3 regions of the Empedobacter sp. R132-2 genome follow, and region 2 is predicted to be linked to each of the others. Evidence: riboswitches for the same ligand, from Rfam matches in the RefSeq annotation. Region 2 holds a riboswitch; each other region holds the start of a gene.
The links. Region 2 has a riboswitch for S-adenosylmethionine ahead of HXZ69_RS04375 (TonB-dependent receptor plug domain-containing protein). Riboswitches for the same ligand answer to the same signal wherever they lie in the genome.
Positions count from the first base shown of each region.

Region 1: it holds a riboswitch for S-adenosylmethionine, as region 2 does, so the genes downstream of both, HXZ69_RS10625 (hypothetical protein) here and HXZ69_RS04375 (TonB-dependent receptor plug domain-containing protein) in region 2, are expected to answer to the same signal.
Region 3: it holds a riboswitch for S-adenosylmethionine, as region 2 does, so the genes downstream of both, HXZ69_RS12495 (homoserine dehydrogenase) here and HXZ69_RS04375 (TonB-dependent receptor plug domain-containing protein) in region 2, are expected to answer to the same signal.

Region 1 covers NZ_JACAGG010000022.1:29,912-41,082, reverse strand. The annotation lists gene HXZ69_RS10655 (DUF7149 domain-containing protein) at 1-2,371, opposite strand, end outside; gene HXZ69_RS10650 (hypothetical protein) at 2,674-2,952, opposite strand; gene HXZ69_RS10645 (SOS response-associated peptidase) at 3,020-3,604, shown strand; gene HXZ69_RS10640 (GIY-YIG nuclease family protein) at 3,593-4,399, opposite strand; gene HXZ69_RS10635 (Y-family DNA polymerase) at 4,490-5,758, shown strand; gene HXZ69_RS10630 (LexA family protein) at 5,759-6,217, shown strand; SAM-I-IV-variant riboswitch at 6,262-6,356, shown strand; gene HXZ69_RS10625 (hypothetical protein) at 6,406-6,645, shown strand; gene HXZ69_RS10620 (hypothetical protein) at 6,691-7,098, opposite strand; gene HXZ69_RS10615 (type I restriction-modification system subunit M) at 7,322-8,881, shown strand; gene HXZ69_RS10610 (restriction endonuclease subunit S) at 8,871-10,094, shown strand; gene HXZ69_RS10605 (DUF6998 domain-containing protein) at 10,132-10,596, shown strand; gene HXZ69_RS10600 (DUF3024 domain-containing protein) at 10,691-11,032, shown strand; gene HXZ69_RS10595 (PDDEXK-like family protein) at 11,129-11,171, shown strand, end outside.
Region 2 covers NZ_JACAGG010000004.1:132,035-143,205, reverse strand. The annotation lists gene HXZ69_RS04400 (alpha/beta hydrolase) at 1-79, opposite strand, end outside; gene HXZ69_RS04395 (nitroreductase family protein) at 191-763, opposite strand; gene HXZ69_RS04390 (DUF2189 domain-containing protein) at 837-1,598, shown strand; gene HXZ69_RS04385 (aminodeoxychorismate synthase component I) at 1,614-2,573, shown strand; gene HXZ69_RS04380 (aminotransferase class IV) at 2,557-3,156, shown strand; SAM riboswitch class I at 3,215-3,318, shown strand; gene HXZ69_RS04375 (TonB-dependent receptor plug domain-containing protein) at 3,372-5,759, shown strand; gene HXZ69_RS04370 (APC family permease) at 5,829-7,115, shown strand; gene HXZ69_RS04365 (flavohemoglobin expression-modulating QEGLA motif protein) at 7,154-9,160, opposite strand; gene gshB (glutathione synthase) at 9,157-10,137, opposite strand; gene HXZ69_RS04355 (TlpA family protein disulfide reductase) at 10,326-10,844, opposite strand; gene pth (aminoacyl-tRNA hydrolase) at 10,957-11,171, shown strand, end outside.
Region 3 covers NZ_JACAGG010000032.1:15,105-26,275, reverse strand. The annotation lists gene HXZ69_RS12525 (valine--tRNA ligase) at 1-2,184, opposite strand, end outside; gene HXZ69_RS12520 (hypothetical protein) at 2,263-2,898, opposite strand; gene HXZ69_RS12515 (DUF1573 domain-containing protein) at 3,018-3,383, shown strand; gene HXZ69_RS12510 (metal-dependent transcriptional regulator) at 3,458-4,114, opposite strand; gene HXZ69_RS12505 (TonB-dependent receptor plug domain-containing protein) at 4,221-6,275, shown strand; gene HXZ69_RS12500 (thioredoxin fold domain-containing protein) at 6,275-6,721, shown strand; gene HXZ69_RS12495 (homoserine dehydrogenase) at 6,778-7,959, opposite strand; SAM riboswitch class I at 8,084-8,182, opposite strand; SAM riboswitch class I at 8,628-8,726, shown strand; gene HXZ69_RS12490 (homocysteine S-methyltransferase family protein) at 8,770-9,768, shown strand; gene metH (methionine synthase) at 9,756-11,171, shown strand, end outside.

The DNA of each region.
Region 1 (11,171 bases), on a different contig from region 2:
TGGTTAATTTCTCTGCTTTTAGTTTCAATTTTTTTAAATTGTCTCTATCTGCTTTTTTAATCTTTTCTCCGAATAATGTTAAGTTATCTAAGCGTAATTTTTCGTTTTCATATTCACCTACGGCTTTAGATATTTTTTCTTTGATTTTAGCATCTAAAGTTGTTCTAAAATTATTTTTGATGTTTCGGATAATGGTTTCTACTTCAGCTTTTTTTGCTTTACTATTCGTGTGTTTGTACTCACTAACTGCAGTTTTATAGTCGTTTATTGAATATGTAACTTCTTTATTTTTAAACGCTTGTTTTAAACTGTCGTCTAACTTAAATCGGTGAACTAACGAATTACCACATTTAATATTGATATCGATATTTGGTAATGTTTGCAATTCGCCTTCAGTTGTGTAATATGCATTCTTTAACAGCTCTATCCATAGACGTAAACGACAAATATTTACCGAATTGGGATTGATGTCTACACCAAATAAACAATTCTCAATTAGGGTTTGTTTTTCATGAAACAATGTTTTTTGAATATGAAGACTATTAACATCTTGTCGATTATACTCGAATAATTCACCCTCGTTATAAGCAATATATAACTCATCATTTTCTATTGAAACTTCACACGGTATTCTTTCACCTTGTTCATTAGAAAGGATTCCTAATTCACTTTTTACAGCAATTAATTCATTTAAAGCAGAAACTAAAAAGTGCCCAGAACCTACAGCGGGATCACATATTTTTAAAGTATTGATGGTGTTATTTAATTTGATTCTATCCTCTTTTTTAAAGAAACTTTGACAATAAGCTTTTACATCTTCAAAAGTTTCGATAGAATGATGGTATTCTGCTTTGAATTTATCTACCACAGCCTCTCTAATCGCTTCTTTACACATAAACATTGTAATGTACCCAGGTGTATAGAATGAGCCGTCTTTGTATCCATTAATTTTCTCGAAGATTAGACCCAAAACCGAAGCATTAATTAAGGTTTTTCCATTTTGTTCATCTTCAATATCTGTATTGGCATCAGCCGAAAAATCGTATGAATCTAAAAATCGGAAGATATAATCGAGCGTATTTAATTTACCATTTAATTTTTTACCGTTATTATCTTTTAAAATTGTACCTGAAAAAACTTGCATTTCTTCATCTTTCAGTGCAGTAATATCAAATGTTAAACGCTCCATTTCACTATGTTCAAACAAACTACTGTTTAGATAAGGGATATTCTTGAAACGTTCCTTGTTTTTATCGTGTCTTTCATTTAATGGTCTTGCTAATGCTGAAAAGAATAAATCGTTTAAAGCATCATAACCATTTAGAAAATTAAAATTTAAGAATTTGTATTCTTTGGATTTGTTATAACTGACTAACTGTGATTCTAGTAATTTAAGAAATAGAATACGGTTGATCCAATTAATACATAACTCTAACCCTACATTGAAAGCTTTCTCTGGAGAATTTGGTATATTCGTTATACGATCTAGATAACTTTTATCTTCTAATGTATAAATTGTATTTTCTAGTATAGAAGCATAATCACGTTCTTTAGGATCTTTTCTTACAATTATCTTTTTAGACCCTGTTTTCTCTTTTATTTCTTCTAAACCGATAATATGAAGTAACTCTTTATAGAAATCATTGTTTAGCTTATTACTATCATTACCAAATGATTTACCTAATAAATGCGTATCAGAAAATAATTTATATAGGTTACTAATTTTAGTATCATTGTATTTTGTTATTTCTTTCGTGTCTAATTTAATGTGTACATAGGGAAGTTTGTCTTTTACCTTCTCAATATAAATTGCGGCTATTTCTTTATAGAATAGCTCGTTTTTAGCAGTGTCTTTTAATCCATCACGGAAACGCGCATATTCTTTTATTAATTCTGTATTTTTATAAAAATAATCGTAAAAGTCTTCCCCTTTGAAAAAGAACCATTCAATCCCATTGGTAACTATAATTTGCTTTATGTTATTATTCTTATAATCTATGCGTTCGCGTAAATAATATAATAAAACTTCTTGTAACGCTTTTTTATTGATATTATTCGTTGAAATAAATTCGGCTTTATTACTCGGTCTTTTGGCTTCTATAATAACACCAACATCACTTTTAGCTGTCTTATCTAAATAAATAGCTAAATCAATTCGATCTTTGGTATTGATTAAATTCTTTTGATAAAATGTATTGGTTAAGAACTTCTTTATAGGTTCTTTTAAATGTTCTTCAGATTCATTTCTACTATCACTAATTCCAATCGATTCTAAGCAAGCTAATAATTCAGATTTGAAATTTTCAACTTCTTTGCGGATTGGCTTAAATTGGCGATAAGCGGGATTTAATGCTTTAACGATAGATATCATTTCATATTAGTTTAGTTATTAAATATAACAATATATCTATAAAGAAATAAAATTTTAACATATAAAACTATCTAATAATTACTTATAAAGTTTAGTGTTTTTAAATATTTATCTCTATAATAATATTGTTATAATATTTTGGCCGCATCAAGAATGAATAAAACTAAGATTTATATCAAAAATGCTTAAAAAGCTCTTATCCTATAATTTTTTAGATATTCATCATAATTGGTGAGTTTGTTTAAAATGCACGAATTACATCAAACTCGTTGGAAATTCTTCTTCAATCATTTCAATTGATTCTATAGTTGATTTTCTTTTTCTGTTTTTATATAGTATTCTACATCTATTATTCCGTTATATCTAGTTAGATTAGAGTTCAATTCAGAATTACTATTTTCTAAACTAATAATCTTTTTTTCGAGTTCAGAAATTTTATCAAATTCTTTCTTTTTTAAAAAATCAAATATTCCCATCGCAATTAATTTTCTTGATACAACAAAACTACATAGAGCGTTACAATCTGATTTACGTGAAACCGTAAGTTTATAAAAAATTCGTTTTAATTCTTCTACAATCATTTTAATTAATTCAATTTTTAATTGTTCTTATAGTCGTAATCATTATCTTTATTCCAAAGTTGATGCTATGTGTTTTCATGTAAAAGTGACCAAAACAAAAGAACAGATTGAAAAGAAATCAAGGTTGAAATTCAAACCTGAAGTTACATTTGCGCCAAATCCTCATTTCAAAGGTTTTGATCATCCGAAATTACCTGTGATTACCAATCAACAAGATTATATTCATTTGTTGGAATGGGGTTTAATTCCGCATTGGGCTGGAAATGATTTTAATTCGAATAACACCTTAAACGCACGCATTGAAACTATAGATGAAAAACCATCTTTTCGAGATGCTTACACCAATCGTTGTGTGATATTGGTTGATGGCTTTTATGAGTGGCGACACGAAGGCAAAGACAAAATCAAATATGATATCGGAATCAACAATAATTTGATGTGTTTAGCAGGATTATATTCTGATGATACGTTTACGATTGTTACGACTGAAGCTGTCGGCATTATGGATTATATCCACAATACAAAACATCGTATGCCTGTAGTTTTAAATGATGATGAAAACTTAATGAATTGGTTAGATTGTAAACCAATTGTTCCGTTTACTGATTTCAGCTACCAGCGTGAAGATGGTCAAGTGAGTTTATTTGGATAATTCGGATTTTATATGTCGAAATAAGATTTTTCGGACATCCTTATTATCTTGTTTTTGTTCAATAAATGATTTCATTTCGTCTAGATTCTCAATTAAATGATCGCAATAGCCAAATCCTTTGTAAACTCCTTTTTCAATTAATACAATACCTTTTTCATTTTCAGTTCTTCCAACCAATTCAAATAAAAAGTCCTTTTTGGGTAAATGTATTGTTTTCAAAAATTGACGAACTCTTTTGTTGTAAAGTTTCACATCTTCCCTATTTATACAAGCTCCGTTACATTCTTCTAAACTATATTGAAAACAACTTGATTTGGTTTTATATAAACCATTTATTTTTTGACAAAGCTTATATTTATCTGTAATGTAAAATAAATAATCTTTTGCTTCATTTAACGATGTAAATGAGATAATTTCGTTCCCAGAGTTATCAATTTTCTTCACAATTAATGCATGATAACCATCCGAATTTATTTCTTTGTTCAAAGCATAGAAAAACTTAATTTTTCGTTGAGCTCGATTAAATAGTGGTAGATTTTGCTTAATTAGTTCAGATTCTCTCAACAAAGCAATTAATTCATTTCCTGTATTTTCAAATTGAATGGAATGCGTAAAATACTGTAGTTTGATTTCTTTTTTGTCAAGTGATTTGAAGTGCTGAATCAATCGTTTTCTAATGTCAATACTTTTTCCAATGTAGATAATATCTTGCTTGTCGTTGTATAAATAATACACGCCACAAATATTTTTTGGAACTTGGTCAACCAACATTTTCAATCTATCATTCAGTACCATGGCACAAATTTACTGAATCAATTTCTAATTATTATTTTTTAACACTTTTCCGCGACACCTTGTAGCGCTTTATTTGCTCAACTTTGTAACATGATGTATGCTTTAGTTGACTGCAATAATTTTTATGCTTCGTGCGAACGAGTTTTTAATCCAACCCTAAATGGAAAGCCAGTTGTGGTACTTTCTAACAATGATGGTTGTGTAATTGCACGTTCTAATGAAGCAAAAGATTTAGGCATTCCAATGGGTGCTCCTGCTTTTGAATACGAGAATAATTTTAGATTAAATAAAATTAATGTATTCTCATCCAATTATCCCTTATATGCGGATATGAGTAATCGCGTGATGATGATTTTAAAATCCTATTGTCCTGATATAGAAATTTATTCGATTGATGAATCTTTTCTTCTTTTCAAAGGCTTTGATAACTATGATTTGGTAAAGTACGCCCAAGAAATTAAACAAAAAATATATACCATTACCAAAATTCCAGTTTGTATTGGTATTGCTCCTACAAAGGCTTTAGCTAAAGTAGCAAATCGAATTGCGAAGAAATTTCCGAAACATCATAACGGCGTTTATATGATTGATTCGAAAGAGAAAATAAACAAAGCCTTAAAATGGTTAAAATGTGAGGATATCTGGGGAATTGGGCGACGTTTAGCTAAACGTTTATCTTATATCGGATGTCGTAATGCATATGATTTCACCTTGCTTGAAGATGAATACATCAAACGTAATTTCTCCATCGTCGAATTGCGTTTGAAAAAAGAATTATTAGGCGAAAGCGTTTTAAAATTAGATGAAGTTCAACGCAAAAAATCAATTGCGACCACTCGTAGTTTTGAGAAAACAATCAATGATTATGAAAATCTGAAAGAGCGTGTTTCTACTTTTGCTGTTTCTTGTGCCGAAAAGCTTAGAAAAGAACAATCTAAATGCAACATTATTACTGTTTTTGTGATGACCAATCGTTTTGATGAAAAGCAATCATTTGTTTCAAACTCATTAAGTACAACCTTAGATTTTGATTCGAATTCGAGTATCGTTTTGTCCAAATCTGCTTTATTTTTATTGGATAAATTGGTTCCTGCTGAAGGCAAAGTTCCTGATTATAAAAAAGCAGGCGTTATTGTTTCCGCAATTACGCCCGATAATCAAGCACAGATGAATTTATTTCATACAGAATCTCCAAAACATAAAGCGTTGATGAGTGTGATGGATAAATTAAATGCGAATTATGGCGATCATATGCTAAAATTAGCTTCGCAAGATGTTCGTAGAAAATGGAAAATGAAGCAAGAACGTTTATCACCTTGCTACACAACAAGATTTACAGATATTTTAAATGTTTATTAAATGGTACATTTTATTCAAGTTCCCAAATTCTCAGAAGAGTTAATCAATATCCCTATCAAAACAGATGGTGAAAAACGATTTGTTCAATTTTTTGGTGATGTTTCAGCAGGTTTCCCCTCTCCTGCTGCTGATTTTGTACAAAATAATATTAGTTTAGATGAAATTTTACTGAATCATCCCGAAGCAACTTATCTTAATCGTGTGGGTGGCGAAAGTATGTATCCTGAATATCTGAAAGGTGATTTACTTATCATTCGATCTGATATCGAACCCAGACATCATGATGATATTGTAGTATCGGTCAACAATTCCGAATATACTTTCAAACGTTATGATGCCATCAACAAACAATTGATTTCTCTTAATCCGAAATACAAAAATTGTATTCAATTACAAGATGAAGATGTTGTCATTATTTTGGGAGTTGTAACTGATTTGGTGAGGCATAAGAGGAATTAAATTAATTTTGAATATTAAATCATAATTAATACTTTTATAAAAGATTCAATCATCAAGAGTACATTAAGTACACCAACCGAGTTTAACAAACCACGGTGGTAAAGCGATGAGGGCTGTTCAGTCAAAAAATTGTCACTCTCTAAATTCTTAATGATTGATACTGTTTAATAAATTAAAGTATCAAAACAATGGAAAATTTAACTGAAAAATTTGAAAAAAACTTGATTTCACTTTCAGATCAAGAAGTAATTAACTCCTTCAATAAAGAGGTGGGTAATACTGGATGGGTAGCTGCACGAGCTCACTTTCTAAAAGCACTAACTAATCAATTCGAATCAAGAGAAATTGACTATTCAATCATTAAAAATGAAAATACAATTTCTTTCGCGAAAAAGGTTTTACTAAAGGAAAAAAAATTACACTATTAAAAAACATGAGCCGATTAGCATAAATAATCGGCTCATTTTATAAATTTATAACAATTCGTAAAGCTTTACCTCTCCTCCATTTTTTTCTTCGTAACTATTCGCCCAAGTAAAATAATCATATTCAATTTCTGACCAACTATTAGCTTCATATTCGAACCCATAGTTTAGGTTTACTTGATTCAATTCAATCGAAACGTGTAACCGATCTTTGTCTTCAAAATCAATTGATTTATCAAACAGCGTATTGTTATTTAGTTTTTTTAGTACAAGTTCAACCAAATTATTTGGATTATAATTTTTCAACATATCATCTAACATTATTTCGCCGACAATTACAAGGTCTAACGCTTCATTGAAACGATACAAAACCCAGTAATTTTTTAATGATTGAACTTGATCGATTTCAAAATCAGAACAGGTACAAAACGTGACATCAGAATAAACTTGACACATCAATTTAAGTTTTGATAAATATACTTTTTTATTTCAAAAGCTTCTATCCTATTCTACCTTTTTATTCGTTGTTTATTATCATAGCGTCTTATTTTGTCGCTATACTTCATTATATTTGAAAAAAAAGTACAAATATGGTTTTACGTAAAGTTTTATCCCTTAATAAGACTTTATTTGCAGTTATTGTATTTGTATATTTACAACAAAGAATTGATAAACAATTATGGCTAAAAAAGTACAAACCAAAAGTACAGAAGAAATCCTTTGGGATGCAGCAAATAAATTACGTGGTTCGATAGAACCGTCAGAATATAAACACGTGGTATTGAGTTTAATCTTCTTGAAATTTGCAAGTGATAAATTCATCAAACGCAGAGAAGAATTGATTGCAGAAGGTAAAGAAGCCTTCTTAGAAATACCCGAATTTTATCAGGCTGAAAACGTATTCTATCTTCCAGAAGAATCACGTTGGACGTACATCATCGAAAATGCCAAACAAGAAGACATTACCTTAAAAGTTGATACTGCACTTAAAACCATAGAACGTACCAACAAATCATTGGAAGGTGCGTTGCCAGATAATTATTTCTCAAGATTGGGATTGGATCAATCTAAGTTTTCGGCTTTATTGGATACCATCAACAACATCGATACGCTTCGTGATGAAGCCCAAGATATCGTGGGACGTGTGTACGAATATTTCTTAAGCAAATTTGCTATTGCCGAAGGAAAAGGAAAAGGTGAATTCTATACGCCGAAGTCGATTGTAAACTTGATTGCTGAAATGATTGAACCGTACAAGGGAAAAATCTATGACCCTTCTTGTGGTTCGGGTGGTATGTTTGTGCAATCGTTGAAGTTTATTGAGAAACACCAAGGAAACAAAAAAGACATTTCCATCTACGGACAAGAGTTAACGAATACCACATTTAAACTGGCTAAAATGAACTTAGCCATTCGTGGGATTTCTGCCAATTTAGGAAACAAAGCGGCCGATACATTTAGTGACGATCAGCACAAAGAACTGAAAGCCGATTACATCATGGCGAATCCGCCGTTCAACTTAAAAGATTGGCGCGCTGAAAACGAATTAACGGATGATCCACGTTGGACAGGTTACGAAGTTCCTCCAAAATCCAATGCCAACTATGCGTGGATTTTGAACATGATTTCTAAACTTTCCCAAAACGGTGTAGCTGGTTTTATCTTAGCGAATGGCGCTCTTTCGGGTGGTGGTGAAGAATACAAAATCCGTAAACAAATTATAGAAAACGACTTGGTAGAAGCAATTCTGATTTTGCCAGGAAGTATGTTTTATTCTACCGATATTAGTGTTTCTATGTGGATTATCAATAGAAACAAATTAGAACGTACTGTTGAGTTAAATGATGTTACAAAACATTATAGAGATAGAAGAAATGAAGTCTTATTCTTTGATTTAAGAAGAGAGGGAGTTCCTTTTGAAAAGAAATTTATCGAATTTGATGAAGTTACAATTTCTAAAATTTCACAAACCTATCATGATTGGCAACAAAAGGATTTTGAATCAACCTATCAAAATATTGAAGAGTTCTGTAAAAGTGTTCATATAGATGAAATTCGTAAGAAAGATTATTCTTTAGTTCCTAGTAAATTCATTGACTTCAAAAACATTGAAGAGAATTTCAATTTTGATGAAAAAATGAATGAAATTAAAACAGAACTATCATCTTTATTTGAACAAGAACAAACTTTAAAGAATGATGTAGTAAACGTATTTAAATCATTAGGTTATGAATTATAAACGACTTGGTGATTATATCATTGAAAAGGTTGAATTCAATGAGGGAAATAAATACGATTTATTACAAGGAGTAAGTAACAATAAATATTTTCAGAAAGCTAAGACAAACACAATAGGAGTAGATTTGTCAAAATATCGCGTGGCTCATCATAACCAATTTGTCTTTAACAGAGCTACTACTCGTAATGGAGATAAAATATCAATTGCATTAAGAAAAGGAGAAAGTTGTATTGTATCTCCTTCATATCGAATTTTTGAGGTTAAAGATGAAAATGTTTTAAATCCAGATTATTTATTGATGTGGTTTAAACGCCCAGAATTTGACCGATATGCACGATTTAAATCTCATGGTAGTGCCCATGAATTCTTTGATATGGATGAGATGAATGATGTAGAATTACCCATTCCATCCATCGAAAAACAACGCGAAATTGTAGCCCAATACCAAGCGGTAGCAAACAAAATAAAAGTCAACGAACGAATCTGTGAGAAGTTGGAAGCCACCGCTCAAACCTTATACAAACAATGGTTTGTCGATTTTGAGTTCCCGAACGAAGAAGGACAACCTTATAAATCTTCTGGCGGTGCAATGGTGTACAACCAAGAATTAGAAAAGGAAATCCCTGAGGGTTGGGAGGTTGGAACCTTAAAAGATATTTGTAATGTTTTAAATGGGTTTGCATTCGATAGCGATTTTTATTCTTTTGAAAATGGTATTAAAGTTTTAAGAGGAGAAAATGTTACTGAAAGAGCATTAAGATGGGATACATTGAAATATTATGATGGAGAAATGAATCCAAGAATTGAGAGATGTTTCTTAAAAACTAATGATATTGTAATTGGAATGGACGGTTCTAAAGTTGGTAAAAATTGGTCTTTAATAGGCGAGCATGAATTGCCTATGATTTTAGCGCAGCGAGTAGCATGCTTAAGAAGTGATTCACATATTCAAAATTTTATTTATCAAACATTAATTAATTTGAACTTTGAATATTATTGCTCACAAGTTCATACAGGAACTTCTATTCCTCATATAAGTAGTAAACAAATTGAACAATTTGAATTATTAATTCCAAATGAATTTATCACAGGATTATTTGAAAACACAATTTCAAAATTAAGAGATATAATAAATATTCACATCAGTGAAAACCAAAAACTGACTCAACTTCAATCGCTGTTGTTAAGTCGCTTAGCAACGTTGGAGGGGTAATTATGAATAATAAACTACTTAAAATTTATTAAAACTTATGAAAGATGAATTAGAGCAATTTTTTATAGCCATAGAAAAGTTACAACAAAAATATAGCCATCATAACAAGAAATTTACTTTAGATGGTAAGCTTGTAGGTGATATCGGTGAAGTTTTAGCCGCAGAATATTATGGTATTACCCTACATAAAGATAATAAAGCGGTATATGATGGTTTTCTTACCAGTGACTCAACTAAGGAAGTTCAAATTAAATCTTCATTCAACAACTATTTCTATTTTCCAAAGGACTTAACAAAAATGCCTGACTACTTTATTGCCATTAATATAAATAAGGATGGGACTTTTGAAGAAATCTTTAATGGACGTGGTGATATAATTTATAAACATTTGTTGTCTCACTTACCAACTGAAAGGAAGTATCCTTATCGATTATCTTTAAATAAATTGAAGGAGTTAAATTTATCGGACTTTAATATTGATAGAATAAATAGAATAGCATAATCAAAAACTCACACAACTTCAATCGTTGTTGTTAAGTCGCTTGGCAACGTTGGAGGGGTAAAGAAAAACTAAACTACTATAAAAATCAACACAAATGGGAAAAGAAATTAGTATTAGCGAAGCATATATTAAACAATTTGTAGAAGGCTTACGACCAGAAGATCACGAGATACGCAAACAATTAGATTTTGGGTATTCTTGGGAAAAGAATACTGCCATTTTATATACGATTCGTCCATTTTGGAATAATCCGAATGAGTTAATTCAGTCCGATTTTGCAAAAATACGTTTTACGAAAACCACAAATGAATGGAGACTGTATTGGATGCGAGCTTCTGGTAAATGGGAATTGTACGATCCACACCCAATTGCTGATAATTTACAAGATTTATTAGCGATTATAAAAGAAGATAAGTTCCATTGCTTCTTTGGATAAAAAATACAAAACACTCCCAACTTCAATCGTTGTTGTTAAGTCGCTTGGCGAGGTTGGGGAAAAACTAAAAACTAACTACTAAAAAAATACTTATATATGAATAATATTGACCAATTACTGAATGAAGTAAAATGGTTTA
Region 2 (11,171 bases):
TAGAGTTTTTGCAAGATGTAAAAAAACTAATAGAGATTACAACTAATAAGTAGTTAAAAATAGATTTCATGTATTTCATATTAAAGTATTTAGTCAAATATACAAAAATCATAAAGAGTTGATTTTCTATTTAATAAAAAAGACCACTAAAAAATTAGTAGTCTTTTTCAAATTATTTTCTAAAGAGTTTTTAATACTCTAAAAATCTCACTTTATTTTCGATTGGTTGACGAACAGCTTCTGGAGAATCTCCTTCAATTTTTCCCATATAGAAAACACCAACACATTTTTCGCCTTCTTCCATAGTTGTAAACTCATCAACATTGGCGATAATGTTTGCTGGAGAAGACCAATATGCACCAATCTTTAGCGCACTTGCCATTAACCACATATTCTGAACAGCCATAGAAGTTGCAGCTAATTCTTCCCATTCAGGATTTTTTTCTGTGTTGATAAAATTGATTAATACAATTTTATTCGACTTATCACATTTCTCAATTAATGCATTTATTTTTCTGTCGCTCAATTGATCTGTTGGCGTTCCTTGCACATAAACACGCTTTACGTATTCGCGGAAACGGTCTTTTGCAGGTCCTTCTAAAACAACAAAACGCCAAGGTTCTGTTTTTTTATGAGATGGCGCCCAATTTGCTGCCTCAAAAATTTGATTCAATTCTTCGCGCGTAATTTCTTCTTGATTGTATTGCGGAGGAAATATAGAGCGTCTATTTTTTATGATTGATAATAAATCGTTTGCATTCATGTTGTAACAATTATTAATTTTTATTCTACTAATCAAGCAAATTTACATTAATTTCAATTAAACCAACGTTAAGATGAAAACATTAGATTACAACAAAATTGAGTATTACAAAAACAATAAATTCCAATTTGATATCGGAAAATATTTCAATCAATCATTAGAACTTTTCCAAAATAATTGGCAGCCATTTGTTATTTATGCTCTTGTTGCAGCTATTGTTTATATGTTTACTTCCTTCACTATAATCGGATTGCTTTTTGTGATGTATCCACTTATAATGGGATTTATGATTGGAGCAGAACGTGCCGAAAACAAAATGTCATTAGAACTAGGTGACTTTTTTGGAGGTTTCAAAAATATAGGAAGCTATTTCCTTTTAACACTTATCGTAATGGGAGTTGCAATAGTTGTAATGTTACCATACATTATTTTTTCTTTTTTACCACTTATGTTTAATGATCCCGAAAATGTAAACTCAGCATTAATGATTGGTTCATCGCTTTTTGGTATGTTATACATCTTAGTGGCGACAGTATTTTTATTGTTCTTACAAGCGTGTATTTATCTGGCTCCGTATCTTATTCATTATGGAAATATGAGCGCTATTGACGCAATGAAAACTTCTTATGCAATCGTAAAAAAGAATTTTTGGTGGATGATTCTAATAGCTATTGTTGTTAGTCTGGTTGCTTCAATAGGAGCTATTGCTTGTTATGTGGGTGTGTTAGCAACTTATCCAATTGGCTATATGATGGTTTATTTTATGTTAAAAGATATGATTTTGACAGATGATGAAAAAACAGAAATTGATCTACTTGGTACAAACCAAGAATAATATTAATTTTATCGAATGTTAGCAAAGCATTCGATTTTTACGAAAATGAATGAATTGGGAGCTGCAAAAGTTCCCTTTTTTTTTATGATCGATTTTTTGAAAGAAAATGGAGAAGTAATTCCGTTAAATGAATTACCTGATGAGATAAAATTTGAAGTAGATTCAACAAAAAAAGAATCTTTTCAGAAAGATTTTAAATTCAATAAATTCCCGATTTCCTTTGACGAATATTTGCCAAAATTCAATTATGTTCACGATAATATTTTGTTTGGAAATTCATATTTAACGAATTTAACGCTTCCAACAAAAATTGAAACTGATTTGTCTTTGAATGATATTTTTCAGTTTTCTGAAACAAAATATAAATTGAAATATAAAGACGAATTTGTTTGTTTTTCTCCCGAACGTTTTGTGAAAATTGAAGCTCAAAAAATCTTTTCAAATCCAATGAAAGGAACCATTGATGCCTCGATTCTAAATGCGAAGCAACTTATTTTGAATGATGAAAAAGAAGCTGCCGAACATGCTACAATTGTCGATTTAATTAGAAATGATTTGAGTCTTGTTTCAGAAAATGTTGAGGTAACAAATTATCGCTACATGGATGAGGTGAAGACAAATGATGCAACACTTTTGCAAGTGAGTTCTGAGATAAAAGGTGATTTGAACGATGATTATTACCAAAACTTAGGAACGATTTTCGATCAACTTTTACCTGCAGGTTCTATTTGCGGTGCTCCCAAAAAGAAAACCGTCGAAATTATTTTAGAAGCAGAAAAGTATCATCGTAATTTTTATACAGGAGTTTTTGGTGTTTTTGATGGAAAAAATCTTGATAGTGCTGTGATGATTCGTTTTATTGAAAATAATCAAGGCGAATTGTTTTTCAAGAGTGGAGGAGGAATAACGGCAAAAAGCAAAGCGAAAGCAGAATACGAAGAATTAATTCAGAAAGTATATGTTCCAATTTATTGAATCGATTTGTTGTGTGAATAAACAACTTCGAAATTTAGAATTTCATCAAGCGAGATTTGATCGAACAAGAAATGATAATTTTACTGAAATCAATCCGATTTTATTGAACGAAATTATTAAGTTTCCAACAGATTTAACGGATGAAAAATATAAAGTTAGAATTGTTTATGATCGAGAAATTCAATCGGTAGAATTTCAACCGTATCAAATCAAACCAATTGAAAGTATTCAACTTTTTGAGATCGAAAATAAAATTGATTATTCCTACAAATATTTAGATCGTTGGTTTTTTGATGAGTATTTAAAAGAATCAAAAACAGATGATTTGGTCTTGGTGAAATCAAATTATATTACCGATTGTATTTATTCGAATATTGTTTTTTTTGACGGTTCTCAATGGATCACGCCGCGAAGTTTTTTGTTGAAAGGAACAATGAGAGAAGCTTTGTTGCAATCAGGCGAAATCATTCAGAAAAATATAAAGGTTTCAGATCTAGTTAACTTCAAATCATTCAAACGAATCAATGCAATGATGAATTTGGACGAAAGTCAAGAGTTAGATATTTCATTGTTAATTCAATAACTCTATAAAAATGATAGAGTATTATTTGCATTTTCATTTTTTAACATTACCTTTGCATAACTTATCAAGAAAGGTGGAGGGATTGGCCCTGTGAAACCTTAGCAACCAGATGACTTATAATCTAAGGTGCTAAATCCAACCTATTAGAGGGAAAGATGAGTAAAAGTATTTCACTTTTATCTGTTGGTTTCTTGAAAGTTTTATGAAAATTAAAAATGAAAAGAAACAAATTTTTACTTGCTTCATTCGCATTTATTTGCGCATCTACACTTTTCGCTCAAGAAGTTGAAAAGGAGGAAACAAATCTTAACGAAGTTATTTTAATCGGTGGTCGTACATCAGAAAGAACGGTGGTTAATTCGTCAGTTCCTGTCGATATTATCGATGTTGAGAAATTGAAAACGTCTTCTCCTCAATTGAGTGTAAATGATATTTTGAATGTGGTTATTCCTTCTTTTAATTCGGTTCGTCAATCATCTGCCGATGGAACGGAGCATATCGATCCTGTGACGTTGCGCGGAATGGGACCAGATCAGGTTTTGGTTTTGATTAATGGAAAACGTCGTCACACAACTTCGTTGGTGAATTACCAAAATACGGTAGGGAATGGTTCTGTAGGAACAGATTTAGGTGCAATTCCGATTTCGGCGATCGATAAAATTGAAGTTTTACGTGATGGTGCGGCTGCGCAATATGGCTCTGATGCGATTGCGGGAGTTGTAAATATTGTTTTGAAATCTAAACCAGGAGGTGACGCGTCTTTGACGTATGGTCAGACTTCTCGAAATGATGGTGAAACGTATAATTTTAACGGAAGTTATGGAACGAAATTAGGACAATCAGGTTCAATTGTTTTTTCGGCGGTTGTAAGTGAGCGCAAGAAAACGAATCGTTCAAAAGATCATAATTTAGATATTTTTGGAGATAATTTCGCCTACGATTTTGCAGATGATCCAGATGCAGCAAGAGCTGCGGATGATGCTAAAATTGCTGCTTTAGGACTTTCGAGAAAAGATTTTAGATTTCAAATTGGAGATGCGGCAATCAAAAATCAACAATTTTTTGTAAATGCTGAAACGGCGATTAATGATCGATTAGATTTTTATTCATTTGGAGGCGTTTCATTACGCCAAGGAAATGGATTCGGTTTTAGAAGATTGCCAAGCGAATTGTCTGAAGATGCGTTAAAAATTTATCCAAATGGTTTTCAAGCAACGTTAAAATCTAATGTAAATGATTATTCAAATTCGACAGGATTACGTTATTCATATGATGGATGGAAAGTTGACTTGAGTAATACTTTTGGTTTAAATTCATTCAAATATGATTTAGAAAATTCAATTAATCAATCATTAGGTTTAAATTCTCCAACCGATTTTTATGCAGGGAAACATCAATTTTTACAAAATACAGTCAATTTAGATTTTTCGAAACGAATCAATCAAAATGTTAGCTTAGCGTTTGGAGGAGAATATCGTTTTGAACAATATAAAATCGAAGCAGGAGATGAAGCTTCTTACACAGGTTCTGGATCTGAATCTTTTGTAGGATTTTCTCCATTAAATGCTGTAAAAGGTGATCGTCATTCAGTTGCGGCTTATGTAGATGGAGAATTGAAATTTGGAGATTTTACGGCTGATTTGGCTGGACGTTTCGAAAATTACTCAGATTTTGGAAGTACAATCAACGGAAAATTAGCGATGCGATATGAATACGCAAAAGGATATTCGGTTCGTGGAGCAATTTCAACAGGATTTAGAGCGCCTTCTTTACAACAAAAATACTTTAGTAATTCATATACTGATTTATTCTTGAATGATAATGGAGATCAAGTTTTGGTTACAAAAGGAATTATCCAAAATGAGTCTGAATTGTCGAGAGAAATTGGTTTGGATAAATTGAAAGAAGAAAAATCAATCAATGCAAGTTTAGGTTTAACATTTCGTCCGACTTCAAAATTATTCATCACATTGGATGGATATTTTATAAAAGTTGATGACCGAATTGTCTTAACTTCTGATATCACAGATCCTGCTTTAGAAAAATATAATGTAGCGACAGCGCGTATTTTTACGAATGCAATTGATACAGAAACCAAAGGTTTGGATTTAGTGATTTCCTATGATACACGTTTAGGTCGAGGAAAATTGAATGCAAGTTTATCAGGAAATATCAATGAAACAAAGATTGTCGGTTATCATTTTCCAACAGCTTTAACAATTCCAACGGAAGAATTTTTTGGCTCTGATCAAGTCAATATTATCGAATCATTAAGTCCAAAAACAAAAGTAACTTTAGGATTGAATTATGCAATTTCTGGATTCAATTTTATGGTGCGTAACACGTATTTCGGAAAAGTGACAAAAGATGGATATCCTTGGGGAAGTATCCAAGAACACACGGGAAAAGTGGTGACGGATGCTTCGATTGGTTATGATATTACAAAGAATTTCAACTTTACAATTGGTGCAAATAATTTGTTTGATGTTTTCCCAGACAAGCAAGTTTACGAGAATTCTTATTATGGAGTTTTTCCGTATGCGCCAGTGCAAATGGGGATGACAGGAGCGTATTATTTTGCGCGTGCAAGTTTTAAATTTTAATCAATAATAAAATATTCTAAGTGTCAATTTTAATGTAAATTCAAACATTCAATTGGCACTTTTTTGTGTATGGCACATTCAAAAATTGGTTGGAAAACCGCAGCAGCATTAGTGATTTCGAATATGATCGGAACAGGTGTTTTTACCAGTTTGGGTTATCAAATTTCTGATCTAAAAAATACAACTTCTATCTTATTATTGTGGGCAATAGGAGGATTGTTAGCGTTGATTGGCGCATTTATTTATTCGGAGTTAGCTTCAAAATTTAAACAATCAGGAGGAGATTATATTTACTTATCTCGCACATTTCATCCTGTTTTTGGTTATTTATCAAGTTGGATTTCTTTATTCGTTGGTTTCTCAGCGCCGATTTCTTTAGCGGCTTTGGCAATGGGAAAATACTTGAATGTTTTCGGGTTTGATTTAGGAAAAGAATTTGCAATAGCCATGATTTTGATTGTTGCCGTTTTTCAATCATTCAGTCTAAATTTGAGTAGTAAATTTCAGAATATTTTTACTATTCTAAAAGTTGTATTTATTGTTGTTTTAATTGTTTTAGGTTTTTATTTTGCTCCAGCAGTTGAGCCAAATGCGGTAGTTTTTGATTCGACTTGGAAAAATGAATTGTTACTTCCTGCATTTGCGACGTCTTTGGTTTATGTTACTTTTGCTTATACAGGTTGGAATTCGGCTTCATACATCGTAGAAGAAATTGAGCAACCAAAACAAAACTTACCAAAAGCACTATTTATAGGCGTTATTTTTGTCACGATTTCTTATGTTTTGCTAAATTATGTTTTCTTGAAACATGCATCAGCAGGAACTTTGGCTGGACAAGAAAATGTTGCAAATATTTCGTTCGGTAATCTGCTTGGAAATAATGTAAAATGGGTGAGTTGCTTTATTGCTTTACAATTAATTGCGACGATTAGCGGTTATTTGTGGATTGGTTCTCGTTTGACGCAAGCCACAGCGCGCGAAAATAAATTGTGGAATTTTATGGCGAAAGAGAACAAAAATAGAATTCCAGTTCGTGCAATTTGGGTGCATACAGCAATTAGTATTTTGCTAATTTTTTCAGGAGATTTTGAAGTGATTTTTACCTATACATCGTTTGTTTTACAAATATTAGCAACATTAGCAGTTTGTACAGCTTTCTTTATCAAACAAGATCAATTAACTATTATCAAAAGTAAATTCTTTTATGTCTTACCTGCTATATTTTTAGCATTTAGTTTATATATCTGTTATTTCGTTTTGATGCAAAAACCAAAAGAAAGTTTATTTGGTTTAGGTATTATTGCATTAGGAATTGTATTATTCTATTTTGATAAAAGAATTGAGAAAGAGAATTAATCACAAAACCCACTCAAATTTGAGTGGGTTTTTATTTTTTAATCTTTTATTCCGTTAAAAATATATTGTAAAATAGGGTTGATTTCTGGATTTTCAAGATGTTTTTTGAAAATTTTGGTATGATATTTTGGTTTATTAATCATTTTACGTTCAACTAATTCGTCAATTGTATCAATGTATTCAACTGAAGTTTTTCCAATCAATAAATTATCCAAAGAACGTCCTTGATCGACATAATTCAAAATTGTTTTCAAACCTTTCAAGTAAAGTGCATCTTTTGTAAAACCACCACCACGATAAACGCGAGTTGTCAGATAAAATGCATCTTCTGGTTGCATTTTGTATTCTTCCATCAAGGTCATAAATGTTTCGTTGAATGATTTTCCATTTGTCAACATATGAACTGCCATAACGCGTAAACCAAGTTCTCTTAGTCGGCTATGATTAATAGAATCAGAATAATATTCACTTAAAATCGCTAAACCTTCTTGCGTTAATGTATTTACAGGTAAACCAATACTAAAGATTTTTAATGGTTGATCCAACGCATTCATGGTTGTCACCATGTGAACTCCAATTTCGTGCTCAATTAAACCATTTGTAAAACGTTTGTCAAACTTAACGCCACGTTTAATCACAACTTTTCTCTTGCTATTGATTACAAGTGCTTTTGATGCGATATCATCCGAAACTTCGATGTCAAATTTGAAACCATAATCATTCGTAGCATTTCTAAAAAGATTAACCACTTCTTCCTCTGTATAATTTCCTTGTTTATCCATTCTAAATTCAGGACAATAAAGGATAAAGTTCGCGTTTTCGATATCTTTTTTGGATGGTTCGCCAAAGTAACGCAACGAATTGTATAAAAATTTATCCGTACCAAGATTGGCTAATAAATCGACCTTATCAAAATAAGCGTTAATCGTGTTAACATACATATTTTGAATACTAATATCATTGATTTTTTCGACTTTAATATTCGATAATTTTCGTTTAAATTCGAATGGATCAATGTTAAGCGGATTGTATTTAAATTGTGGTTCGTATGTATATTTTGAAGCTAAAAATTTCTTCTTTTCAAATTCTAAATTGATCGGATTGATAACACTTAACAATTCAAAATTCTGAACCAATTGGCACAATTGTTTATCAATTTTAACCAAGTCAGATTCTAATTCATTGTGCAAAATATTTACTTGCTTAGAACCTACTTTGTACGTTGTTTCCGTTTTTACAAACTCATAAGCGTGGTTAAGAATCGCTGATTTAAAACCTTCTTTAATTTGGTTAATAATTTCTGGAAAAGATTCTCCTGTTAATTCATCACAATAAATTTTTGAAACTTCTGTCGCTAAAACCAACGTATTTTTGAATCGATTTGTAACAAATTCTAACAAATAACCGCGTCCATAAAATACATCGTTAATCGCTGAATAATTGTGAATATTTTCTAACTCAATATTCGCCAATTCATCGCGCCAACTTTCTACATAGTTTCCGTAACGTTCGTTGTCAATTCGCTCCGCACCAATGTTGAAGACAGGAACCGGACGATCCCAACGTTTCCAATTGTACGAATGAATATCATAAACCAAACATGACTTAAATTTAGTTTCAAGCTTGTTGATTAAAGCTTCTAAAACTTCATAAAAGGCGTGATGTTTTGCAATACTTTTTTGTTTTTGAGAAACCGACAAAGGTTCTTTCCAAACCTGTTTTCCCCAAGCTTCTTCGTACACAGCAGTTTCTGGACCACGGTTCAAATCGTATTCAAATCGAGAATCGCAACCTTGAATTAAGATTGGAAAAGTCTCAACAAACTCAGCAGTATGTGGATCTTCTTCATACCAACGCTCATAATTACTCAATAAACATTTTTCGCGAATATCGTCACGCATTTGTCCACCATCGTGAATAGCTGCACAAACGTAAGGAATGTATTCGTCAATTTTTATTTTGAATGATTCGTCTTCTGCATAAGCTTCAAATACAATTTCGTTCTCAATATTATCTAAAATTTGCTGTATACTTATGGATTTCATGCTTTAAATTCTTTATATTTCTCCAATAACATCGATACGATTTGTTTCTGAATTTCGTTGTTATTGTTTACATTATTGTGAGGAACAATTCCTCCAGGACTTACGACATTTAGCTCAACCATTTTTCCGTTAATCAAATCAATTCCGCAAAAATAAATTCCATCTTCATTTAATTGTTTTCCTATTTTACGGCATAAATCTAACTCATGTTCACTCATTTCGTGTCTAATCGCAGAACCACCAGCCGAAATATTAGAACGGTGGTCACCTTCTGCAGGAACACGCATAATTGCACCAATCGGTTCACCATTAATCACAATAGCGCGAACATCACCTTTTTCTGCACCTTCTATATAATTTTGACAAATAATAGGCTGAGAATATCCGGTATGATTGATATAAAAATCGCAAATCGAGCTTAAGTTACCAATATTTTTTCGTTCGAAAAGTATAACACCTTTACCACCCATTCCGTCTAAAGGTTTGATGATAAATTTCTCGAAATTATTTTCTTCTACAAACGATTTTATCAAATCAATATCTTTTGTAATAAGTGTTTGAGGAACAATTGTTTCTTGACCATCATCAAAAGATGCGGCGTATATTTTATTATTTGCTTTACGTAATCCCGAAATTTTATTGACGAAGAAAACTTTATCTTCGATTAATTCTAACATATTCAACAAAAGCGGATCAATTGGTGGGTCGGCTCTCATAAAAATTATATCAAATTCGGTCAAATCTTTTATACTACTTTCAAATTTCATGGTGTGATAAAACTCAACACAATCATTTGTTTCTGTAGTTATCATCTTTTTGCAGTTTCCTACAACTTTGCCTTTGGCAATAGAGATATCTTTTTTTGTTAAATAGGATACTTCAAATCCACGATCTACGCATTCTTTAATAATTCGCATAGTGGTGTCTTTTCCTGGTTCAACCTTGTCCCAAGGATACATTACGAAGCATATTTTCATATAAATAAAAAGGGTATTAAAATCAATGCAATAATAACTAAAAGTTTGATACAAAAAATGATCTATAAAAAATTATAGAATATTTATTTTTATTCTATGAAAGATATTGATTTCTAATGATTAATAAAAGAAAATGGTGATTGATTTTTTAATTTCAATCACCATTTGGTTGGTAAACTATAAACTATTTATTTCTTATTTCTTAAACGATCAATTGTTTCTTGAACTTTAGGATCATCAGCTTTTACGCTGTAATAATCTGCAATTTTTCCATTTTGATCAAGAACCAAATATCTTGGTATCCAATTTAAATCAATCCCTGTGCCAAAATTGCCTTTCCAGTTGTTTCCTAAGTAAAAGTGTTGACCTTCAATCTGATATTTTTTAATACCATTTTTCCAAGCTTCCTCATTCTTGTCCATTGAAAGGTAAACAAAGGTTACGTCAGGATTTTTTTCGTGCAAAGATTTCAAAGCTGGCATGTTTTTGATACAATCTCCACACCAAGTTGCCCATAAATCCAACAAGACAATTTTTCCTTTATAGTTCGAAAAAACTTTTTCGATGGTCGCCGAATTTCCTTCTAAATCAACTACGCTATCTTGCAAAGCTGTTGCAGGAAATTCAGTTTTCATTACTGACGGAATGTTTTGCGAAAATGCATTAATTCCAACAAATAATATTAAAACGCTAATTATTTTTCTCATGATAATTTTTTATCGATTTCATGTATTTACAAAATCTATACCAATTCAGTAGACTTTAAAGCAAAGGTAAATATTTATTTCTAATCATTGCAAAAAGATGTAATTTTGTTTCATGCAAAAATATCTGATTATTGGGCTTGGTAATATTGGTGCTCAATACGAAAATACTCGTCATAATATTGGTTTCAAGGTTGTTGAAGAAGTTGCTAAAAAAGTTGATGCTAAATTTTCACCATCAAATTTTGGTGAAGTAGCACAGTTTAAATATAAAGCGCGTCCAGTTACGTTGTTAAAACCAAATACATACATGAATTTGAGTGGAGATGC
Region 3 (11,171 bases), on a different contig from region 2:
CTTGATAATCTCTTCATTGAAAGATGTTACTTCAGGATATTTAGAAATAATTAAGGCTTCGTTTTCTGTTCTTTCAGCAATTAAATGCCAAATTTCTTCTGTTAAGAAAGGCATAAATGGATGTAAAACTTTCAATACATTTTCTAAATAAGAAATTGTTGCTGCATAAGTTTTTGCATCAATTGGCTCACCAAAAGTAGGTTTAATTGCTTCTAAGTACCAAGAACAGAAATCATCCCAAATCAATTTATAAATTGCCATCAATGAATCAGATAAACGATATTGATCGTAATTATGTTCGATATCTGCTAATGCTTGTTGGAATTTATTTTCGAACCATTCAACCGCTTTTGTTTGAGCAGAAGTTTGTTCTAAATCTTCTTTCACTTCCCAACCTTTTATTAGACGGAAAGCATTCCAAATTTTATTCGCAAAATTACGTCCTTGTAGACACAAATCAACATCGAAAGGTAAATCGTTCCCAGCAGGCGCTGTTAGCAACATTCCCATACGCGTAGCATCTGCACCATATTCGTTCATCAATTCGATTGGATCTGGTGAATTCCCTAACGATTTTGACATTTTACGCCCTTGTTTATCACGAACAATTCCTGTGAAATATACATTTTCGAAAGGTAATTCGTTACGATACTCATATCCAGCCACAATCATACGCGCAACCCAAAAGAAAATAATATCTGGACCAGTTACTAAATCTTGTGTTGGATAATAATAATTGATTTCTTCATTTTCTGGCTCATTGATTCCGTTGAAAACAGAAATTGGCCATAACCAAGAAGAAAACCAAGTATCTAACGCATCTTCGTCTTGACGTAAATCTTCGATTGTTAATGTAACATTTCCTGTTTTTTCCTGTGCTAATGGTAAAGCTTCTTCTTTTGTTAGAGCAACAACGAAATCTTCGTTTCCATCACCATAGAAAAATGCAGGAATTTGGTGTCCCCACCATAATTGACGAGAAATGTTCCAATCTGTTACATTTTCCATCCAATTACGATATGTATTTTTAAATTTCGCAGGATGAAATTTAATCGTATCATTCATTACATTTTCTAAAGCTGGTTTAGCTAAATCTGTCATTTTCAAGAACCATTGATTTGAAATTTTAGGCTCAATCACCGCTCCTGTTCTTTCAGATGTACCAACTTTATTATTATAATTTTCTACTTTTTCAAGTAAACCTTTTTCTTCTAATTCTTTCTCGATTTCTTTACGCGCTTTGAAACGATCTAATCCAGCATAATTTAATCCTAAATCATTTAATTTCGCATCATCCGTAAAAATATCAATAAAATCTAAATTATGTTTTTTACCTAATTCGTAATCGTTCACATCGTGTGCAGGCGTAACTTTAAGACATCCTGTACCAAATTCGATGTCAACATATTCGTCTTCGATAATATTTACTTTACGACCAACGATTGGAACAATAACTTGTTTTCCTTTCAACCATTCATATCGCTCGTCATTTGGATTGATACAAACTGCAGAGTCACCAAAAATTGTTTCAGGACGAGTTGTCGCCACAACAATATATTGATCAGTTCCGTCAACTTGATATTTTAAATGATATAATTTTCCATTTTTATCAACATGAATAACTTCTTCGTCAGAAATATTTGTCTTTGCTTCCGGATCCCAATTTACCATACGGTATCCACGGTAAATTAATCCTTTGTTATATAAATCAACAAAAACACGTTGAACAGATTCAGATAAATCTGGATCCATCGTAAATTTCGTACGATCCCAATCGCAAGAAGCTCCTAACTTTTTTAATTGGTCTAAAATAATTCCACCATGTTTATGCGTCCAATCCCAAGCGTGATTTAAAAATTCTTCACGACCGATATCAAATTTAGAAACACCTTCCTCTTTTAACTTCGCAACAACTTTCGCTTCAGTAGCAATTGAAGCATGGTCTGTACCTGGTACCCAACAAGCGTTAAATCCACGCATACGCGCACGACGAATTAAAACGTCCTGAATCGTATTATTTAACATATGTCCCATGTGCAAGACACCTGTTACATTTGGTGGTGGAATGACGATTGTGTAAGCTTTTCTTTCATCTGGAGTAGATTTAAAATACTTCTTCTCCATCCAGTATTCATACCATTTTCCTTCAACTTCCGTTGGCGTATATTTAGATGCGATTTCCATTATTTATATATGACTTAAAATAAATTTGGGCAAATTTACACAATCTGCCCAACATTTCTAAGATATTATATAATTTGTTTATTTATTCAATAAATCAATAAGTTTAATTAAATCTTGTTCTTTTTTTATGCTAAGTTTATTTGTACTTACAATTTGATTTACGTCTTTATCTGTAAAATCTTTAAATTTTTTAGTTGAATTTGGAACATTATACATTTTATCACTATAACCAATCAATAATTTCTCTTGTTTAAAATAATTTCTCTTATTAGAAGCATTTAAACCACCAGCACCAAGACCATCTACTCCATCATTAGATAATTTTCTATAAAGTACAATTTTTCGATCTAAAGGTGATAATACTTGTAAATATCTTGATGTTAATGTACCCCCATCAATATAACTTACATACTTAAGAATTTTACCATCATCGAATCTAATAGTCTGGTTTGATAATTTATTCATTTTATATAAATATCCATCTCTTAAAAACTCTAAATCGTCTAGTAATGCATTATATCTAAAATTCTCCTTTTCTTTGAAACCATCTATACTTGCAGGAAGAAAATTAACATTAAAATATTCATCTTTATTAGTAACTCCTTCTGTATATTTCTGTTGTTTTACTTCTGCAACAATAGTTTGTAGATTATATTCATTAACAGTAGCTGTAGAAGACATTTGTGCATTAGTAAAATTGTAAACTAGAAGCATTATTGTAACAATTATTCTTTTCATATTAATATATATTAATTATTTTAGTACTAAAATACAAAAAAAGGTAGACTTTTTGTATTATTTATTTTAACTTTGGTTACAAATTAATTATCGTCATGAAAAAATTAATGTTTTTAGGTGCTTTTGCTTTAGGCGTTACAAGTTTATTTGCTCAAACACTTAGTTTAGAAAAAGAAGAAATTCAATTTGGAAATATAAAGTTGAATACCGAAGTAACAGCTAAGATGAAAGTAACCAACTCAGGTGATAAACCTTTAATTCTTAAAAGCGTTGTTGGTTCTTGTGGATGTACAGTTCCTGAATATCCTACAACACCTATCGAACCAGGAAAATCTGCGGATATTACCGTTAAATATTCAAGTGGTTCTGTGACTGGAGATTTCAATAAATCTGTAACAATCACATCTAACGATCCAGTTTCTTCTCGAAAAATTTTCAGAATAAAAGGAAAAGCGGAATAATTGTAAAGCAAGTTAAATAACTTGCTTTTTTAAGTTAAATAACTTGCTTTTTTCTTTTTATAAATTAAAAACCATTATCTACCTAATAATCTTGAAGTCACATGATTACTAAATATTTCAATTTCATTTGATTTTAGGAACTTAACCTTCATTGTTCCATCAAAATCTTCAACAGAAATGATTTCAATTTCATCATTCAAATGAATATTTTTTGAATTCAAATACTTCAAAAATTCATCAGAAGAACCAATAACAGCGCATATTTCTACTTTATCACCTTCTTTAAATTCGGCCAATTTTTTGTAATTGATAATTTCTATTTTTCCATTTTTATCTGGAATTGGAGAACCATGCGGATCTAATTTAGGAAAATTCAATAATTCGTCCATTTTATCGAAAAAAATTGGACTTTGAATATGTTCTATTTGCTCAGCAATTTCATGAACTTGTTCCCAACCAAATCCCATTTTATCTACCAAAAACATCTCTGTTAATCGGTGTTTTCTTACAATCAAAGAAGCTTTCAGAATTCCTTTATCAGATAACCGAAGTGGTTTATACGATTCATAAATCACCAATTCTTTTTCAGCTAATTTTTTCATCATACTGTTTACAGTAGGCATTTTTATTTCCAAATGCTTACTCAAATCCTTCACATTCACTTCTCCTTTCCCATTTTCAGAAAGATGAAATAATGCTTTTAGGTAATTTTCTTCGACCAATGAATTCATGGAAACAAATATAGTTGAAAATTAAGTAAAATTTAAAAATTCATTTTTAATAATATTTTTGTTAGATTTGTCTAACTTTTTAATTTGATTATAAATTTTACTTAACATGAAAACAACATTTTATTTATTCATCACCTTAACCTCCATTCTATCAAATGCTCAGGAACAAAAAGATTCTATTTATATGGAAGATTCTTCAGAAAATTTAGATGAGATTGTAATTACAGGAACAATGAAAGCTGTAAGAAAATCTGATAGTCCAGTTCCAATTGAAATCTATACACCAAAGTTTTTTCAAAAAAATCCAACACCTTCATTATTTGACGCTGTACAATTAATAAATGGTGTTCAACCACAACTAAACTGTAATGTTTGTAACACAGGTGATATTCATATTAACGGAATGGAAGGTCCATATACCATGATTTTAATTGACGGAATGCCAATTGTTTCTTCTTTATCTACTGTTTATGGTTTGAGCGGAATTCCGAACTCTTTGGTAGAACGAATAGAAGTTGTAAAAGGACCAGCATCTTCCCTTTATGGAACAGAAGCCATGGGTGGTATAATTAATGTAATTACGAAATCTCCTAAATCTGCTCCAAAATTATCTTTGGATGCTTTTACAACTTCTTGGTTGGAAACCAATCTTGATGGTGGATACAAATACAATTTAGGAGAAAAGGTAAATAGTTTATTTGGTTTTAATTACTTTAAATATGGTAATAAGAAAGATAAAAATAACGACGGTTTTACGGATGTAACGTTACAAGATCGCATCACGTTATTCAATAAATTTGATTTTGAACGTCAAAAAAATAGAACAGCATCAGTTGCTTTACGTTATTTATACGAAGATAGATGGGGAGGTCAAATGAATTGGAAAAGAAAACTACACAGAGGAAGTGACGAAGTTTATGCCGAAAGTATTATGACAAATCGTTTTGAAGCGATAGGAATGTATCAATTACCTATAAAAGAAAAAATAATGACTCAATTTTCTTATAATTTTCATCAACAGAATTCATTTTATGGTCCAGAATCTTATCAAGGAAAACAACAAGTTATTTTTGCTCAAGCTTATTGGGATAAGATAATTGGACAACATAGCTTACTTTTAGGATCTTCATTTAAATATACTTATTATGATGATAACACAAGAGGTACTGGAGAATATGATGAGGATAATAATCTAATCAAGAATAACCCAATGAATACACAGATTCCTGGTATTTTTGTACAAGACGAATGGACATTAAATTCTGAAAACAAATTATTACTTGGTTATCGATTTGATTATGATAAAACACATAAAGGAATACATTCTCCAAGAATTGCATACAAATTTTCACCTTCATCTCATCATACTTTAAGAGCAAGTTTTGGTACGGGATTTCGTGTTGTGAATGTCTTCACAGAAGATCATCGTGCATTAACTGGAGCTAGACAAGTAGTTTTTGAAAATGAATTAAAACCTGAAAAATCATATAATGGAAATATTAATTATGTATTCAAACTACCAACTTCTTTCACCGCTTTAAACTTTGATTTTACAACATTCTATTCTTATTTCACAAACAAAATTATTGCTGATACAGATACTGACGAAACAAAGATTATCTATGACAATTTAGATGGACACGCAATATCTCAAGGAGTTTCTTTAAACATAGATGCAACATTTGACTTTCCTCTAAAAATAATGCTTGGCGCAACCTATATGGATGTATACAAAAAAGAAGATGGAGAAAAAGAAGTTCAATATCATGCACCAAAATGGTCTGGAAATTTCTTAGCAAGTTATACATTCAAAAAAGGTTTTACTGTTGATTTAACCGCCAATTATAATGACAAAATGAAATTACCTCAAGTAGAAAATGATTATCGACCAGAATATTCAAAACCAACTGTTATTGCAAATATTCAATTAAGTAAATCATTTAAGAATAATATTGAAATCTATGGTGGAATCAAAAATATTTTTAATGTTTTACCAAAAGGCGATGTTATTGCTCGTTGGTGGGACCCATTCGGAGAACCTGGAAATGGCGTTACTCCTCCTAAAGGAAGAAACGATGTTATTTTTGAACCAAATGATTACAGCTATACACCTATGCAGGGAACAAGAGGTTTTATAGGTGTTCGATACAATTTACGTTAATGAAAATCTGGTACTTCATATTCATTTTATCATCATTGAATCTCCAAGCACAGATTTCATTAGAAAAATTTAATTCAATTTCTAATGAAAATCCTAAACCAATTCTACTTTATTTTTCGACAAATTGGTGTAGTTACTGTATGATTCAAAAGAAACAATTAAAAAAGGATAAAGAATTACTTCAAATTCTAAATAATGACATTTATTTTATTGAATTTGAAGCAGAAACAAATGAATCTATTATCTTTTTAAACAAAAAATATGAACCTAAATCGAATAAAAAAACTCACCTATTTTTAGAAGAATTCATTGATAAAAATGAACAAATTAGTTATCCATATTGGGTTTTAATCTCAAAAGATTATAAAATTGAAATGACTTATACTGGATTAATTAAAAATAAACCCCTAAAACTTTTATTGGAAAAGTATTTACAAAAACCTTAATTTTTAGATTTACAAAAAAGCCTCAATTAATATTGAGGCTTTTTAATCACAAAAATTTACTCAAACGCAATTATCGAAAGTTTTGGATTTTCAATAGTCTCTTTTTGTTTGAGCTTTTCTATATCAATCACACCAACAATATGATTGTAATTTTTACTCTGATAACGTTCTTCTATTTCATCAAAAATATTTGAAACATCATCTGCTTGATTCTCAAAACCGATATAAATTCGCTTCTTTCCTGTTTGATTAAAAACTCCTTCTTCTTTGTTTTCATATTTTCGAATCGAATATTGATAATCATATTTCAACGCAGAAATATCACTCAAAACAGCCGAAGAAGTTGGGAAACGCCCTGCTCCTTTTCCATATAAAAATTGCTCATCTGAAAGCGAACTTCCAATCAAAACTCCATTATATTCGTTATTCACAAGCGCAATTGTTTTATTTAATTCAACAAAAGTTGGCAAAACTGTTGATGTAATTTCACCCGTTTGATGATTAATTTTAGAATTAGCAATCAACTTTATTGTATAATTTTTTTCTTTTGCGTATTTAAAATCTTCAACTTTCAATGAAGTAATTCCTTTTCGAATAACTTGATCAACATCAATCTTTTTACCGAAAGCATGCAACGTAATAATTGCTAATTTACTCGACGCATCAAAACCTTCTACATCAGCCGTTGGATCAGCTTCTGCAAAACCACTTTCTTGCGCTGCTTTTAAGGCATCTTGATACGACTCATTTTCATTCGCCATTTTCGTCAAAATGTAATTTGTTGTCCCATTTACAATTCCAGATACATAATTCAATAAATCGTTATCAAAATATTCTTCTAGATTTCTAATAATCGGAACTGACCCGCAAACAGAGGCTTCATAAAGAAAAGAAACATTGTTTTGTGCTTGCAAATCCAATAATTCTTTGTGATGATCTGCAATCAATTTTTTATTTGCACTTACCACATGTTTACCTTTATTGAACGCTTTTATAATGATATCATGTGCCGCATCAGCATCCGAAATTAACTCAACAACAACATTTATTTCATCGTCATTTAAAATATCATCCGCATTAGTCGAAAATAATTCAGACGGAGCATTTCTAGATTTAGAATTATCTTTAATTACAATTTTTTTAATTGCAGCATTCAATTGTGGTTTTTCTTCCAATACCTTGTAAATTCCTTCTCCTACAACTCCAAATCCGAACAATCCGATATTTATTTTTTTCATTTATTTGTTTTGTTTTTAATTATTTACCAAAGAAAAGTGAAGAAAAAAAATGGTTCAATCGCATAAAAACAATTGAACCATTTTGAATAAAGAATATTATTGAAGATTGGTTTACAGTAGTTTTTATTCATCTTTCCTATAAGGATGGATTTAGCACCTTGATTCATTAATCAGGTTGCTAAAGTTTCTTTGGGCCATTTCCCTCCACTTTTCTTGATAAAATGTAAATTTTAATGAACTATTTCTGAGGACAAATTTAGGCGAAAGAATTCTATATATCCAAATTAATTTCATTTCTTTAATTTAATATTTTCCGTAATTATAGATAAAAATACACAAATAATGAATTTTATTCTATAAATATTTATAGACAAAAATAATTTTCTAAAAAATACAATTAAAAGAAAAAACAAATCTTAATAATTTTTAATAAAACCCTATTTTTATTAAAAATATTCTAAAAACTACAATTTTCAATAACTAATTAAAATATTATTTCTTTAAAATAGTAATTTTAAAGAAATATTTTCTAAAATAAATTTCAAAAATGACCTATTAGAGATTTTGAACTATTTCAAACAAAAATTATTTCTATGAACCAAGTTTCGAACTCGTTTTTTTCAATCTTGATTTTTTTATTCTCAATACTTTAAATAATTTTGCACATAGCTTTATAAAGAAAGATGGAGGGAATAGGCCCGTTGAAATCTTAGCAACCCAAAGTATAGTTGGGTGCTAAATCCTACTCAAATAGAGAAAGATAAGGACTTACCTCACACTTCTTCCCATAAGGCTTTTAAAATATTTAGAATGAAATTAGACGATATACTAAAAGAGCGTATTGTTATTTTAGATGGTGCAATGGGAACGATGATCCAAAAGCACAATTTACAAGAAGAAGATTATCGTGGAGAACGATTCAAGGATTTTCATACTTCTTTAAAAGGAAATAACGATTTATTGGTTTTAACCCAACCTCAAATCATAAAAGATATTCACCGAGAATATTTGGCTGCTGGTGCAGATTTAATCGAAACAAATACGTTCAATGCCAATATTATTTCTATGGTTGATTATGATATGGTTGATTTGGTTGATGAATTAAATTACGAAGCCGTTCGCTTAGCAAAAGAAGCTTGTGAAGAGTTTTCTACCCCAGATAAACCTCGTTTTGTAGTTGGATCTTTAGGTCCAACCAACAAGACAGCCTCTATTTCGCCACAAGTAAATGACCCTAGTTATCGCGATGTGGATTTTGATTTATTGGCAAATGTATATTATCGTCAAGCAAAAACAATGTTAGAAGCTGGTGCAGATATTTTACTTGTCGAAACTATTTTTGATACTTTAAATGCAAAAGCAGCATTTTATGGAATTCAAGATGCGATAGAAAAAACAGGAATCAACGTTCCTCTAATGGCTTCTGGTACAATAACAGATAAATCTGGACGTACACTTTCTGGACAAACAACAGAAGCTTTCTTGATTTCATTAGAACATATTGATTTAATTTCAGTTGGGTTAAATTGTGCTTTAGGTGCAACAGATTTGATTCCATATTTAGAAGTATTAGCCGAAAAAGCACCATTTTATGTCAGCGCATACCCAAATGCTGGTTTACCAAACGCTTTCGGTGGATACGATGAAACTCCTGAAATGATGCGAGATTTTATCAAACCTTTCTTAGATAAAAAATTGGTTAATATTTTGGGTGGATGTTGTGGAACTACACCAGATCATATCAAATTGATGGCAGATTTAGCAAAAGAATACGAACCTCGAAAAATTAGTGAACAATGTCAGGCGTAAAAATTCAACTTTCTGGATTAGAACCTTTAATTGTACGAGAAAATTCAAACTTTGTAAACGTTGGCGAACGTACAAATGTAACTGGTTCTAAAAAATTCTTGCGATTAATCAAAGAAGAAAAATTTGAAGAAGCACTTCAGGTTGCACGTGACCAAGTGGATGGTGGCGCGCAAATTATCGATATCAATATGGATGAAGGTATGCTTGATGGTGTAGCTTCTATGGTAAAATATTTGCGTTTGATTGCTTCTGAACCTGATATTTCGAAAGTTCCAATTATGATTGATTCTTCGAAATGGGAAATTATTGAAGCTGGTCTAAAAAATGTTCAAGGTAAAGCGATTGTCAACTCAATTTCTTTAAAAGAGGGAGAAGAATTATTTATCGAACATGCGAAGAAAATTAAACGTTACGGTGCTGCAACAGTGGTTATGGCGTTTGATGAGAAAGGTCAAGCGGATAATTATGAACGTCGAATCGAAATCGTAAAACGTTCGTATGATATTTTGGTAAATCAAGTAAATTTCAATCCAAGAGATATCATTTTTGATGTGAATATTTTCCCAGTTGCAACAGGAATGGAAGAACATCGCCGTAATGCCATCGATTTTTTTGATGCAACAAAATGGATCAAAGAAAATCTTCCGCATGCGTTAGTTTCGGGTGGAGTTTCGAATGTTTCATTTTCCTTCCGTGGAAACAATGCGGTTCGTGAAGCGATGCACACGGCGTTTTTATATCACGCCATTAAACACGGAATGGACATGGGAATCGTCAATCCAGAAATGATTGAGATTTACGATGATATTCCAAAAGATTTATTAGAACACGTTGAAGATGTTTTATTGGATCGACGTGACGATGCAACAGAGCGTTTGATTGATTTTGCCGAACATCTAAAAGGTGTTACAAAAGAGAAAAAGAAAGATGATGCTTGGCGCGAATTACCTTTAGAAAAGCGTATTGAAATTTCTTTAGTAAAAGGAATTACAGAATTTATTGACGAAGATACTGCAGAAGCTTTGAAAAAAATTGGTTCGCCATTACGTGTTATTGAAGGTCCTTTGATGGACGGAATGAACGTTGTTGGAGATCTTTTCGGAAGCGGAAAAATGTTCTTGCCTCAAGTAGTTAAATCGGCTCGCGTAATGAAAAAATCTGTTGCTTATTTAACGCCATTTTTAGAGGAAGAAAAACTTAGAAATAAAACAGACAAAGAGCCTTCTAAAATCTTAATGGCAACTGTAAAAGGTGATGTTCACGATATCGGAAAAAATATTGTTTCAGTCGTTTTAAGCTGTAATGGTTTCGAGATTATCGATTTAGGCGTAATGGTTTCTTCTGAAACAATTTTAGACGAAGCGCAAAAAAATAATGTCGATGTGATTGGTCTTTCTGGATTG